One region of the Paenibacillus donghaensis genome, then DNA from elsewhere that is predicted to be linked to it. Evidence: a T-box and tRNA genes for the amino acid it is inferred to sense, from the RefSeq annotation. Region 1 holds a T-box; the other holds one or more tRNA genes.
The links. The T-box of region 1 lies ahead of metG (methionine--tRNA ligase). A T-box ahead of a tRNA ligase gene usually reads a tRNA of that ligase, here a tRNA-Met.
Positions count from the first base shown of each region.

Region 2: it has a tRNA-Met gene. The T-box ahead of metG (methionine--tRNA ligase) is inferred to sense a tRNA for this amino acid. The anticodon was not compared.

Region 1 covers NZ_CP021780.1:1,586,838-1,593,245, forward strand. Annotated here, with positions in the region: gene B9T62_RS38755 (hypothetical protein) at 1-88, opposite strand, end outside; gene B9T62_RS06590 (hypothetical protein) at 178-639, opposite strand; partial or broken gene B9T62_RS41690 (transposase) at 1,035-1,430, shown strand; gene B9T62_RS06600 (hypothetical protein) at 1,625-1,825, shown strand; gene B9T62_RS06605 (TIR domain-containing protein) at 1,933-2,940, shown strand; gene B9T62_RS06610 (hypothetical protein) at 2,937-3,161, shown strand; T-box leader at 3,473-3,738, shown strand; gene metG (methionine--tRNA ligase) at 3,780-5,420, shown strand; gene B9T62_RS06620 (AAC(3) family N-acetyltransferase) at 5,683-6,408, opposite strand, start outside.
Region 2 covers NZ_CP021780.1:5,131,703-5,138,110, forward strand. Annotated here, with positions in the region: gene B9T62_RS23520 (response regulator transcription factor) at 150-1,670, shown strand; gene B9T62_RS23525 (sensor histidine kinase) at 1,694-3,409, shown strand; tRNA gene B9T62_RS23530 (tRNA-Ile) at 3,610-3,683, opposite strand; tRNA gene B9T62_RS23535 (tRNA-Met) at 3,728-3,804, opposite strand; gene B9T62_RS40050 (hypothetical protein) at 3,887-4,051, opposite strand; gene B9T62_RS23540 (TetR/AcrR family transcriptional regulator) at 4,170-4,778, opposite strand; gene B9T62_RS23545 (ABC transporter permease subunit) at 4,782-5,576, opposite strand; gene B9T62_RS23550 (ABC transporter ATP-binding protein) at 5,573-6,408, opposite strand, start outside.

The DNA.
Region 1 (6,408 bases):
CTCCGTCTTCCATACTCAATGACTTTACATCAATTGTTGTTACTTCATGATTTACTCTAGCGTCGACGTTATGTTTTTTCTGCCTCAACACCAATTCTCCTGTAGCATTAAGCTAAGATGAAACAAAAGACTGCCGACAATATCCATCGGCAGTCTCTGCGTTTTTGGCTTGGTGCTTCAATTAACAAATATTTCTTTAATCGAAATTACTTTTTCTCCCTGCGTATAAACCTCAAACGGATTTATCAACGGTTCCTCATTATCTCCATACAAAAAAGCCATAAATTCCTGCTTGCTTTTCGTGGTATAGATTCTATCACTATCCTTATCTTGTACAAACAGAGTCCCTGTATCATAAAATGTATATTCTGTATTGTCGTCAACAGCGAAGGACTTTATATCCTCAGATATATTGTGAATGTAGTAGCCATTAGGCATATCTTCAATCGTCAACCCTAATTCTTTCACTCTATCTTCGTCTTCAGAGTCAATAAACTCGAAATCATCTATTTTGAGCACATTTCCCTCCAAAGCAATATACCCTGTATAGTTTTGTTTCTCGGCTGACGACTCATTACTGCAAGAAACTAAAGAGACACTAAGAATAATAGCTAGGAAAATTATTAATATTTGTTTCATTCCTATCTCCTCTTCTAAGCTGAAATAAAGTTATTTCAATATACTACAGTATACTACTAGAAGGCGTATAAAAAGAAGCATTTTCTGTTCTGTATACTGTATCTTTAGTCTGCGAAGCACCATGTTGAGTATACATAATTTTAACTCCATCACCATAAGTCACCAAAGCGACATGACTTGTCGTGTTCCAATACATTATACTTCCTGCACTCACTTGACTTTCACTCGATTGTTTAACAAAGTATCCCTTATTAACCATATAAATGACAACACCAGTTTGGCCATTGTAACCTGTTCTAAACCAATGGTCTCCAGGCCAGCCGCCCCAACTGGATGCCTGATTCCATTTACCTGTTTTATCTTGAGGAATACCGCCATTAAATGTTTCCCGACTATTAACGACAGAGCAAGTCATTGCCGGCTGGAAACAATACGTAAAACGTCATGCAGGTTTACGGCGGGCCGAGCAGCTTATTACACTAGCTAAACGCAGCGTTGGTGCTACAAAGGCGCTACAAGCCTACAAGTTGCACTTGGGTCAACTGCTCGAAGAATACAACTTGGCGCATCACCAGCTTGAGCAGATTGAACACGAAGTACATCTCGTATTGGAGCGCATTCCCTATGCCCAAAAGTTACTTACCATTCGAGGTGTAAATGTAACCACTCTAGCCGGTGTGTTAGGAGAAGCTGGTGATCTTAGTGGTTACTCACACGGAAATGCCTTACTTCGTCATGCGGGTCTAAATTTAGCTGAAGCCAGCTCTGGGAAATGGCGTGGGAAAATGGTACCGTTTTCATTTATGGATCGATTTATTATTTACCCGTTGAAATGAATTTGAGCCTATTATCAGAAGTTGTACTTATTCTAGGTGTGTATATGTTCATTCTCTTATTATGCTACCTGGTTCTGCTCTTTTCTACGAAACTTAGAATGGTTGTATCCGTGGTCCTTGTCCTGCTCATGTATGCAGTTTTCTCAATTATGAATTATATACCCTATGTAAAATACATCTTACCCGGATATTGGGCACTGAATAGTATCGAATTCTCAACAGGCACAAGCATAGGGATTCTGCTGCTGCAAGTAAGCATTAATCTGCTGCTGCAAGTAAGCATTAATCTGCTGCTGATCGTAATAGTAATCTGTCGAAGCAAGGCTGTATTTAATGCGATTGATTTGTAAAAATCACTGCTTTGCCGGAGACACGAGCAAGAATACTTTCCCCCTTGTGGAGTTGCCTGTATACTTACAAATATAGGATAAATCACTTCTCAAAGGAGAGCGGTACCTTGACAATAACCCATAGTAAGCCGAATGTGTTTATCGGCTGCTCCCGCGAAGCGATCGACTACGCCCGTGCCGTCAGCTCGCAGCTGGAATATACTGCTCAAGTAAACCCTTGGTACGCAGGCACCTTTGGCGCCAATAGCTATACCATGGAAGCACTGGAGGATGAGCTGAACGGCAATGATTTTGGCGTATTTATATTTGCTGCCGATGATGTGGCGCTGATCCGCGACAAGACTGTGTTTATTACGAGGGATAATACGGTATTTGAAATGGGCCTGTTCTGGGGAAGGCTGGGCCGCAAAAGGGTCTTCTGCCTCATTCCGAGGGATCTGGCTGAACGCAATGATCTGATCAAGGATACGAATGTTTCCGAATACCATCTGCTCTCGGATTTGGCTGGACTCACCTTGCTGAGCTATGGCAGGCGCAGTGACGGGAAATATGCGGCAGCCGTGGATACGGCCTGTGGAGAGATCAAGAAGGCGATGGAAGCAGAGAAGGTGTTTCTGAATCCTGAAGTGGCACTTAGGCGCAAGCAGAGCATTTTGCATTTTTTCTGGGAGTATATTCGTAATATTACCATTGTAGATGCCGGTGAACGATATTCGGCATACGCGGAGGCGATCCGCAACGCACTCCTGGCTCCTGCGGAGTTCCGGGTAACCGGGGCGGCCATCTGGAAACAGACCGGGGTACTGATCCGCCAGGTGGGCGGGAATGTCGGGCGTGGCCGCTCGTTCCACATTAGTGACAATGAAGGCAAGACGGAAGGAGAGCAGCGGATTTATGTGATCGACGCCTTCCGCAGCGGAAATTGGACGTTTTTTGACCGCCACGAGATTGCGCAGGTATATATCCTATGCTATCCTTTAGATAGGAATCATGTGTTATCGGTTCATATTACAGGCAATCATACTTTAACGGATGAGCAATTGGCCAAGATTGTGGAAGATAACGATGAGCTGTTGATTACGATCAGAAACCTGGCAGGAGGGGATTCGCCATGAACAAGCGTTCACGCAAAGACATCGCCCGGATCACCGGATCTACCCGCAAGTCCAGCCGGTTGAAACCCGCAACTGAGCCGGTGAACCAAGCGGACAGCGGACAGTGGACCAAGCATTCCGGCACCACCGTGTATATTGGACCTTCCGAAGAGGGCGCTGACAAGGAATATGTCAAACGCATCAGCGGCAAGGTAGACGACAGAAAACCATCCTTCGCATAAACCAACCGCCCTCCGGGCGGTTTTTTGTTTGGTAGTGCTGTTTATACGGACCCTATAGCCTCTATTCAGGCGATTTCGCCTACTTTTTGGCTGTGGCGGACCGTATGGCCGTTATTGTATGAATTCAGGCCTCAAACGAGGCAAAGTTACTTCAATAGCGGCTCCTCAGTCCGCAACAGTACTGCATTAGCCAAATTCAGTACAAATAGAGGCCTCTCGGTCCTTAACAGGAGGCAACGGGGATTAACACAATAATAACCTTGACTTAGGAAATCATATTCAGTATAATTTCCAATAACTTGAATATGCAAACAAAAGCTATGAAGAGAAAGAGTACCACGGTGATGTCTTTTAACAGAGAGCCCCGGTTGCTGAAAAGGGGTAAAGAATAACTTTGGGAATATGGTCTCTGAGCTGCGCATCGAACCCTCATGTGGTTGTAGACTGCGCCGGAACCCGCACCCGTTACAGTGCTAGGGTATAAACGCGGGAAACGCGTCGTACCTGAAGAGGTTAATGCCGCAAGGCATTAATAAAATTGGGTGGTACCACGTGAGCGCAGGCTCTCGTCCCTTTGGGATGAGGGTTTTTTTGTGTGTCAAAAAAGGGGGAGTTTTCATGGCAAATATTTTTATTGGCGGAGCTTGGCCTTATGCGAACGGTTCATTGCATTTGGGACGTTTGGCAAGTTTATTGCCAGGAGATGTGCTAGCACGTTATTTTCGGGCAAAGGGAGAACAGGTATTGTACGTATCAGGGAGTGATTGCCACGGTACACCTGTCGCAGTCCAGGCCATTAAAGAGGGTGTCACTCCAGGGGATATTGCAGATCGATTTCATCAGGAGTTTGCCGAGTGTTTTAAGCAACTGGGATTTACTTATGATTTGTACACACGTACTGACCAAGAATTTCATCATCATGTAGTTCAAGAATTGTTTTTGAGTTTATTGGAAAATGGACATTTGTACAAGAAAGAAATACAGCAGACCTATTGTGAAACAGATCAACGATTCTTACCGGATCGATACGTTGAAGGGATTTGCCCTGTGTGTGGGAACCGCGCCCGAGGTGATCAATGTGATTTTTGTTCAACTCTGTTAGATCCTGAAGACCTGTCAGACAAGACTTGCAAGATTTGTGGGAATCCCCCCACCCAGCGTCCAACAGAGCATTATTACCTTGCGCTCTCTCGATTCCAAGCTGAATTGACCGAGTATGCCAAACAAGCTCAAGGATGGAAAGGAAATGCTATACAGTTAACTGGACGCTACTTAAAAGAAGGACTTCAAGATCGTGCTGTAACCAGGGACTTAACCTGGGGTGTAGATGTACCGCTTGAAGGGTTCGAAGATAAAAAAATCTACGTTTGGATCGAAGCGGTCAGCGGCTACTTATCGGCAAGCAAGCAGTGGGCTGCAGAGACAGGGGGTAGCTGGGAATCTTTCTGGTTGGAAGGGAAGGAGAAAACAATCGCTTATTATGTACATGGTAAAGATAATATACCTTTCCATACAGTGGTTTGGCCGGCGCTACTCTTAGGTGTGGGGGATCTCCATTTGCCAGATCGAATCATATCCTGTGAATACATGACCTTAGAAGGAAAAAAGTTTTCGACAAGTAACAATTGGGCGGTATGGGTACCGGACATGTTGAGTCGCTATCAACCGGATTCCATTCGTTATTTTTTAATAGCAAACGGGCCTGAGCACCGGGATACTGATTTCTCATGGAGGGAGTTCATCCATAGCCACAATGGGGAATTGCTTGGCGCATTTGGGAATTTGGTTAATCGTACATTGGCTTTTATCGACAAGTCTTTTGAGGGATACGTTCCAGACGGTAATCTTAGTGAAGAATGGAAGAGAACTATTGAGGATGGGTACGTTAAGTCCGGGGCCTTAATTGAAGATGGTCATCTAAAGGAAGCCATTGAGCTGATTTTTACTTACGTTCGCCAAGCAAACAAATTCTTTGATGAACAAAAGCCATGGGTACAGATTAAGGAAAACCGAGAAGCGTGTGGGTATACACTGAACACATGTGTGCAAATTATAGTGAATTTATCCAATGTACTGCACCCGTTTATTCCCTTCTCCTGTGAAGAAATAGGAAAGTTCCTAACACTTGAACCACCGGTTTGGAGGTTGACTTCAGTTCCAGCTAACCGAAAAATCCAGAACTTAAAGCTATTGTTCGAGCGTATTGATATTACTCGGATTGAAGAAGAAACTAGTTTATTGGAACAACAGAAATTGTAGTCCACTAGGAAATGACGTGCTATCCTCGATGTAGCTTTTTTGTCGTAGTTTGGCATTTTGCTGACGTAAGCGGGATACAGAGATCATTTATATTTTCACTCAAGGAAAAGGCTATCCTATGCAAGGATAGCCTTTCTTCAAGACTGACGGTACTTGTTGCACCCATAGAGATTCCTTCGGGCCTGTTGATTGCCTGATTGGAGCACCGCACTAGTCCCAACACATCTTTAGTGAAAGAGGTCTGCCGTACAGTTGGATGTGATTAGACCCTATGCCTCTCCATCCAGGCCGTGGCCCAGTCGACTAGCGGCTTTTGTTCCAGAAATCGGACATCGGTATTCCCGATTCGATGTACCCTCAGATTTCTTTCTTTCTCATATTCTTCCCCTAAGGAGACAAAATCGCTGTCGTCCATAGCCTGGGTATTGTAAGTCACCCATTTGCGAGTCCCGTCAGCCATGATCGCACTGCTTTCGTTGACCATTTGCTTCCCAGGGAAGTCGGCTCTGGTTTCGGCTAAATGCAGGGATGTATTTTTATCATGGCCTACGCCAATTAAGAGCACGTAACCATTCAGTTGATATAATTTATCCAACGGGGAGCCATCACCAAAAATATTGCTTAAATCATGAGTGTTTGTAATATATGCAGCATGTTTGCCTACCGCGGCTATGGATCGTGCAGGGTGATCCGACCTTTTGGCCCCCGGCCATTTGCGAAACATTTCGGCCACGACGCCCATACCGATTGCCGGGGTAATATCTTTATCAAAGGCAGGCCAGTGTTCCCGAATAATGGGCCACCATTCTACAGGTTCTTTCCAGTGCACGCCCGTTGAAGGATCGAGATTCTTCCAGGTTTGGGAAGGCATCATCAAGGTTCCTTCTTCTCCAACAATTTCTAGAAGAGACCGAATTAACGTTTCGGCTCCTCCAACGACAAACCCCAGCTTGCTTAGCGAAGTATGCACAAATATGCTTTGTCCTTC
Region 2 (6,408 bases), 3.5 Mb from region 1:
ACCGTAAACGCAAATAAATTCCGTTTTACACAAATATATAACTCACTTTAAGCAACTTGTTTTGCCCGCTAAATGAATTCATTTAAAACATGGTACAATCAAAATGAATTGCTGCGTTTGGCATACTGCGCTTGGAGAGGACGACCGAAATGTTAAGCATATTAGTAGTAGATGACCAAAGGGAAGAACGGGAGGGTATTGAATTTCTCATTCATGAACTGGGGTTTCCCCTCCATGTCGAAACGGCGGAAAACGGACGAAAAGCTCTCGATTATTTAGAGCAAAAATCCGTAGATATCCTCTTTACTGATGTTAGAATGCCATTAATGGATGGACTGCAGCTTTCAAAAAAAGCTTTAAGCCTTCAATCCCAATTGAAAGTTATTCTGTTCAGCGGCTTCGCCGAATTTGAATATGCAAAAACGGCCATCTCCCTCGGCGTTTCTGAATATCTCCTCAAACCGATCAATGTTGAAGCATTTCAAAATTCCATGCAAAAAGTAATTGATCAGTTAACGGAGCAAAAACAGGAAAATGTCGCTTCGCAAATTAAACAAGGTTTTGTTAAGAAACATGTGCTTTTTAATCTGGTTAACGGCTTGGGAATGCCGTCCCCAATGAAGGATGTTTCTTTCGGTCTACCCAATCATTATCATGGAATGGTTTTGATGGAATTTGAAAAGAATTTTTTTGAGAATGTCGAACCGGATTTCGAGGAATTTATCTTGTCTTTGTTAGAGGGGCAGATTGATTACTTAAATCTAAATGATTGTCAAAGTCTGCTGCTGTTCTCCCAGCTTCAATCATGGTCTTTCTATTCAGTCCATGAATTAGGCATGCATATACGAGACAGCATACTAAAGAAATATAAAGTGAATTGCTACCTTGCTATTAATGATGAAATCACCATGTTACCGGATCTTTCGACGGCTCTGATTCAATTAGATCAACTGATGGAATACCGATTCTTCTCACCGGATTATTTTGTATTTGATGTCAAAAAAGATTTTTATTTTTCTGATGATAGGCTCCCCGAACTATCAGATAATGATTTAGTAAACAAAATCAGAAGTGATTTGATGGATAGGGATTTTTTTAGTCTTAGAGCCAATACAGATTTATTGTATCAAAAATATGCGAAGCAGCCTCAATTCTCTCAATTATATGTCAAGTATATGTTTTCCTCTTTGTATCAGGAAATTATGACTTATTCAGCACCTATCACTGAAATAGAGTTGAGTCGAGAAATCGAAAAACTATACAAATCAGAAGAATTAAAGGAAATAAAAGAAATCATATTTGAAGGTATTGCTCGTCTTGAACAAGAGTACAGCCGTTCGGAATTTTTAAATCGAGATATTGCCTCTGTAAAGCAGTACATCGAGGATCATTATGGCGAGGATTTGAGTTTGGATCTTCTTGCTGCAAAGGTACATTTGTCTCCTCATTATTTAAGTTCAATTTTTAAGAAAAATACGGGTTACGGATTAAACAAGTATATTAAAAACGTTCGTATGAAAATAGCGAAAGAATTGCTGATGCAGACACATCTAAAAGTATCGGACATTTGCTATAAAGTGGGATTCCAAAACGTTTCTTATTTTTGCCAAAATTTCAGAGATTTTTTCGGGCAAACTCCTGAGAAATTCCGACAGCTGAATCAGAAATAATATCAACTTGGGAGAGGAATAGCATGCAGATATGGCGGGCTTTTAAACAGAGAATCGGTGACTTTCGATTTCAAACCAAAATAAAGCTTTCTTTTTTACTGGTAAGTATGATTCCTGTGATTGTTCTCGGAAGTTTTTGCTTCTCGAAAACCAGGTCACTCTTAGTGCAGCAATCAAAAGCCGATCTAAATGCCACATTAACTCAAAGTGTCTTAGCTGTAAACAATCTACTAGATGTTTATAATAAATTAATGAACTTTCTGAGCTTCAATCAAGAAATTATAAATGCCGCGAACAACACTTATACCAGTCAATATGAAATGTATGATCAGTTAACTAACGTAATCGATCAAAACTTCTATATCGCACGTTACTTGAATCCTGGTGTAGAACAAATCACGCTTTATACTGGGACTAATTTACCTCAACACGGAAACACCGTAATCCCTATAGATGAAATAAGGAGAACCTCCTGGTACCCGAATATAATGAAATCGGTTGATGTTCTTTGGTCTGCCAGTGAAAAAAACATATATAGTGTCCGCAGAATCCTTAGCACGAAACAAAGAAATCCCAAAGATAATATTCTATTTGCACGGGTTAACTATGATAAACTATTCACAACTTTTGAGCCCCTCCAATCTCACGGCTCGGAGATTATTATATTGGACTCAAGCGGAAATACCGTCTATTCCTCGAGAGCTAACCGTGAAAATCCGGATATTCCGGTTACCGCTAAGACAGCCGATAGGTTGCATTGGCATGGAGAGAGCTACACCGTCTTGTCTTCTACTGTCCCGCTTGCGGGATGGAACGTATATTTATATAAGCCGACAAGTCTAATCACAAAGTCCGCATGGTGGATTGCCTTGATCGTCCTGTTGATGATTGCCGCCTGCATCGCGGCAGTTGTGGTGGCGGGCACTCTCTTTTCTCGTAGAATTATGTTGCCTATTCATCGACTGCATAAAAGCATGAAGCTTGTTGGAGAAGGGAATTTGGAAATTAAAGTCTCTAGCGAGTCTAAAGATGAAATTGGTGATCTGATCAGAGGATTTGGAAATATGGTGGGGAAAACCAAGACTCTTATTGATACTGTGTATGTGGCAGAAATCGCACGCAAGGAATATGAGATGAAAGCTCTGCAGGCGCAAATCAACCCTCATTTCCTTTACAATTCCCTCTCTTTAATTAATTGGAGAGCACTGCGAATCCATGCGACGGATATTAGTGAAATGGCACAGCTTTTATCAACATTTTATCGTACTACTCTCAATAAGGGAGAGAATCTTATATTGGTTTCGGATGAAATTCTTAATGTGCAGTCCTATATTAATATCCAATTGATTATGCACAACAACAATTTCAAAGTGGACTATCAGATTGATGATTCCATTCTTTCTTGCCTTATGCCCAATTTGATGCTCCAACCTTTAGTCGAAAATGCGATCATTCATGGAATTGAAAACCGTGAAGACGGTGATGGAATAATACATCTCTCAGCCAAGAAAGAAGAGCAAAGTATGGTTCTACAGATAACTGACAATGGGGTTGGAGTGGAGCAAGAGCGGCTTGTTCTTTTGCTTAAATCTCAATCTAAAGGTTATGGACTTAAAAATGTAAATGATCGAGCGATTCTAATGTACGGCGAACAGTATGGACTGACGATCAATAGTGTTGTCGGAGAAGGGACTCAAGTTACACTCAAAATTCCTTATGTAGAACTTAAAGTAGACTAAAGGGCGCTATGTTTGCCGCGTAGAAGTCACCGTCCATATCCACGTTCAGTTCCAGTGCAGTTCTTCCCACTGGAATGTTGATTTCCGAGAGCTGGCTCCATGGCTCAGCAGGCTTTGACAGTTCAGCCGCTCCTTTTCAGACACCATAAGAAATCCCAAACACAGCAAAAAACCCTTACTACGTAAGGGTTCTTGAGAAGTGGGCCCTACAGGACTCGAACCTGTGACCAATCGGTTATGAGCCGACCGCTCTAACCAACTGAGCTAAGGGCCCGGATCTAAACTATCCGAATATACAATGGCTGCTTAAGAATAAATTGGTTGCGGGGGCAGGATTTGAACCTGCGGCCTTCGGGTTATGAGCCCGACGAGCTACCGGGCTGCTCCACCCCGCGTCAGTAAACATATTCAAACAGCGACAATAAATAATATACAGCACTTTCCCTGTTTAAGTCAAGGATGAATTAGCAAATCTTCTCAGGGCAGAAAGCGCACACCATATCGTCCTTTACGGGATCGGTAAATTTCCACAAAACGTGGGTCATGATAGCCGTAGATCCAACCGTCCTGCTCCAGTCTTTTGGCCAGACAGCCTGCTTGAAATCGGGTCCGGAACAGCTTCGCGAAGTATATCCAATGCATGCTCGTTCTTCTCCTTTAGTCGCATGTTGATTGATGCTCTGCTCTGAACTTAGCATGCCCAGTATGCGAAAAAAAAGCCAAACGAATCCGCACAACCCCTTCGATATGGTTACGGGAATTAGAGGGAATTCCCAAGCGCGCCATCCCCGGCCACCTTATGATCCGGATGGATAATCCCGTGGTACAGGATCGTCATCAGCTGCTCGCTCAGCACATCCAGACTGCCCATGCCGTCGTAGAGATCGGGGCGTTTGGCGAATTCCTTCATAAAGGTCACGAAAGTGATCAGAATATGGGGGGAAATATCTTTGCGGATCTGGCCCAGCTGCTGGCCCTTAAAGATCAGGCTTTCGAACTCAGGTATAACGACCTTGCGGTTGAACTCAGTCATCCGGGTCAGCTGGTCCGGGAAGGAGGTCATCAGGTCACGGATGAAAGTCTCAGAGATATCCATCGCGAACCGGTCACGGTCATGGTAGAACAGCGACAGCGCCTCCAGCGGGTTCTGGGCCGAATCCATCACTTCACGGGACAGCGTCATTAACGTTTCCAGCAGATTGTCGATCACCGCATCAAGCAAGCCTTCCTTGCTCTGAAAATAATTATAAATCGTCATCTTGGCCACCGGAGCAGCTTCCGCAATCTGCTCCATACTGGTCTGCAGAATCCCTTGACTATAGAATAAACGCGTGCCTGCTTCAATTACCGCCTGCTTCTTGCTCGCCATCTTTTATAATAAGTCCCTTCTCCGTAACGTGAACGCGCCCAGGGCGATTCCGGCAATATATAGCCCTAATGTAACGGTACACCCGGCGGCTGTCAAGCCTGCTCCTCTCACAAGACTGGCCGGATCAAAGAGCCGAAACAGCGACAGATTACGAACCGTATCCACCAACTCACCGCCGGAGAACATATTCAGCATGAAACTGCCAAGCACCAGACCCAGTGCAGTCGACCAAGCCGCACGCTCTCCCTGGAACCAGCTGGTTAATCCATAACCCATTCCGGCAAAAGCCAGCGTCAGCAGGTACCCGGAGAACAGCATCAGCAGCAGGCCAGATGGCGACTCCACCCCAACCGTAGCTGCTCCCAGCAACCAGGTCACCGCGCTGCAAATGACAAAGATCAGGCTGATCAGCACCAGCTGGGCAACGATTTTGGAGAAAAAAATGTTCAGTCGGCTATAGGGCAAGGTGAAGAGGAACTCCCCGGTTCCCCGGTCACGCTCTTTGACCACTGTGCCTGCGGCCCAGACGGCCGAGAAACAGGCCAGCGTCAGCATGGCATAAGGATAGACCTGGCTTGCCGCATACCCCTCGAAACTGGCGAAGCTGTCACCATCAATGCCAAATGCATCTCTCAGCGCCCGCGGCAGACTGTCCAGGAGCTTCGTCATATCAGGGTTACCGATAAAGGCATCCGCTTTGCTCAGCAGCAGCACAATCAGCAGCAGCAGAGTAGTAAGACAGATCCAGAAGCCGCGCGCGTTCTGCCGCCATTCTTGTTTAATTAGATTCCATTTCATGCTTGCTTCACCTCACCTTTGCGGTAATCTTCCATGAACATTTCCTCTATCGTCGGCCGGCGCACCGTTATAGCCTTCAATGGAAGCTGAGACAATGCGGTAAGCGTCTGCTGCAGCCGGTTCCCGGTCCGCAGGCGGTGATGCTGCCCGTCGTACAGCACGTGTTCGTCCAGCTCACGTAGCTTATATAGCTCCGTCATATCGCCGTCCTCCATAAATACAACACTAATTAAATGATCTCCACTGTCCGTAAGCTCACCGATATCCGAGATCCGGTTCAATTGCCCTTCCTTAATAAAAGCCACCCGCTGGCAGACCTTCTCGACTTCGGAGAGCACATGGGTGGAGAAAAAAACAGTGACTCCCTCTTCGCTGCTGCGCTCCTTGAGCAGGCTGAAGAACTCATTCTGGATCAGCGGGTCCAGACCAGACGTCGGTTCGTCCAGCACAATCAGCTCCGGGTGGTGCAGCAGGCTGAGCACAATCCCCAGCTTCTTGCGGTTGCCCAGCGAATAGGTTCTGATCTTGCGGTCCGGATTCCAGTCCAGCCGCTCCGCATACGTCTTCACCTCTCTGGCATCCAGCTTCATGCCATGGGCCGCAGCGGCGAAAGCCAATATCTCCCGTCCGCTCAACCCCGGGTACAGCATAATCTCGGAGGGCAAATAGCCGATCTTCCGCCGCAGCTGCGGGCGCTCCCGGTCCAGCAGCTGTCCCAGCACACGGACCTGCCCTCTGTCAGGGGACAGCAACCCCATCAGCATACGGATGGTTGTAGACTTTCCTGCACCATTGGGTCCAATAAACCCAAATATCTCGCCTTGTTTCACCT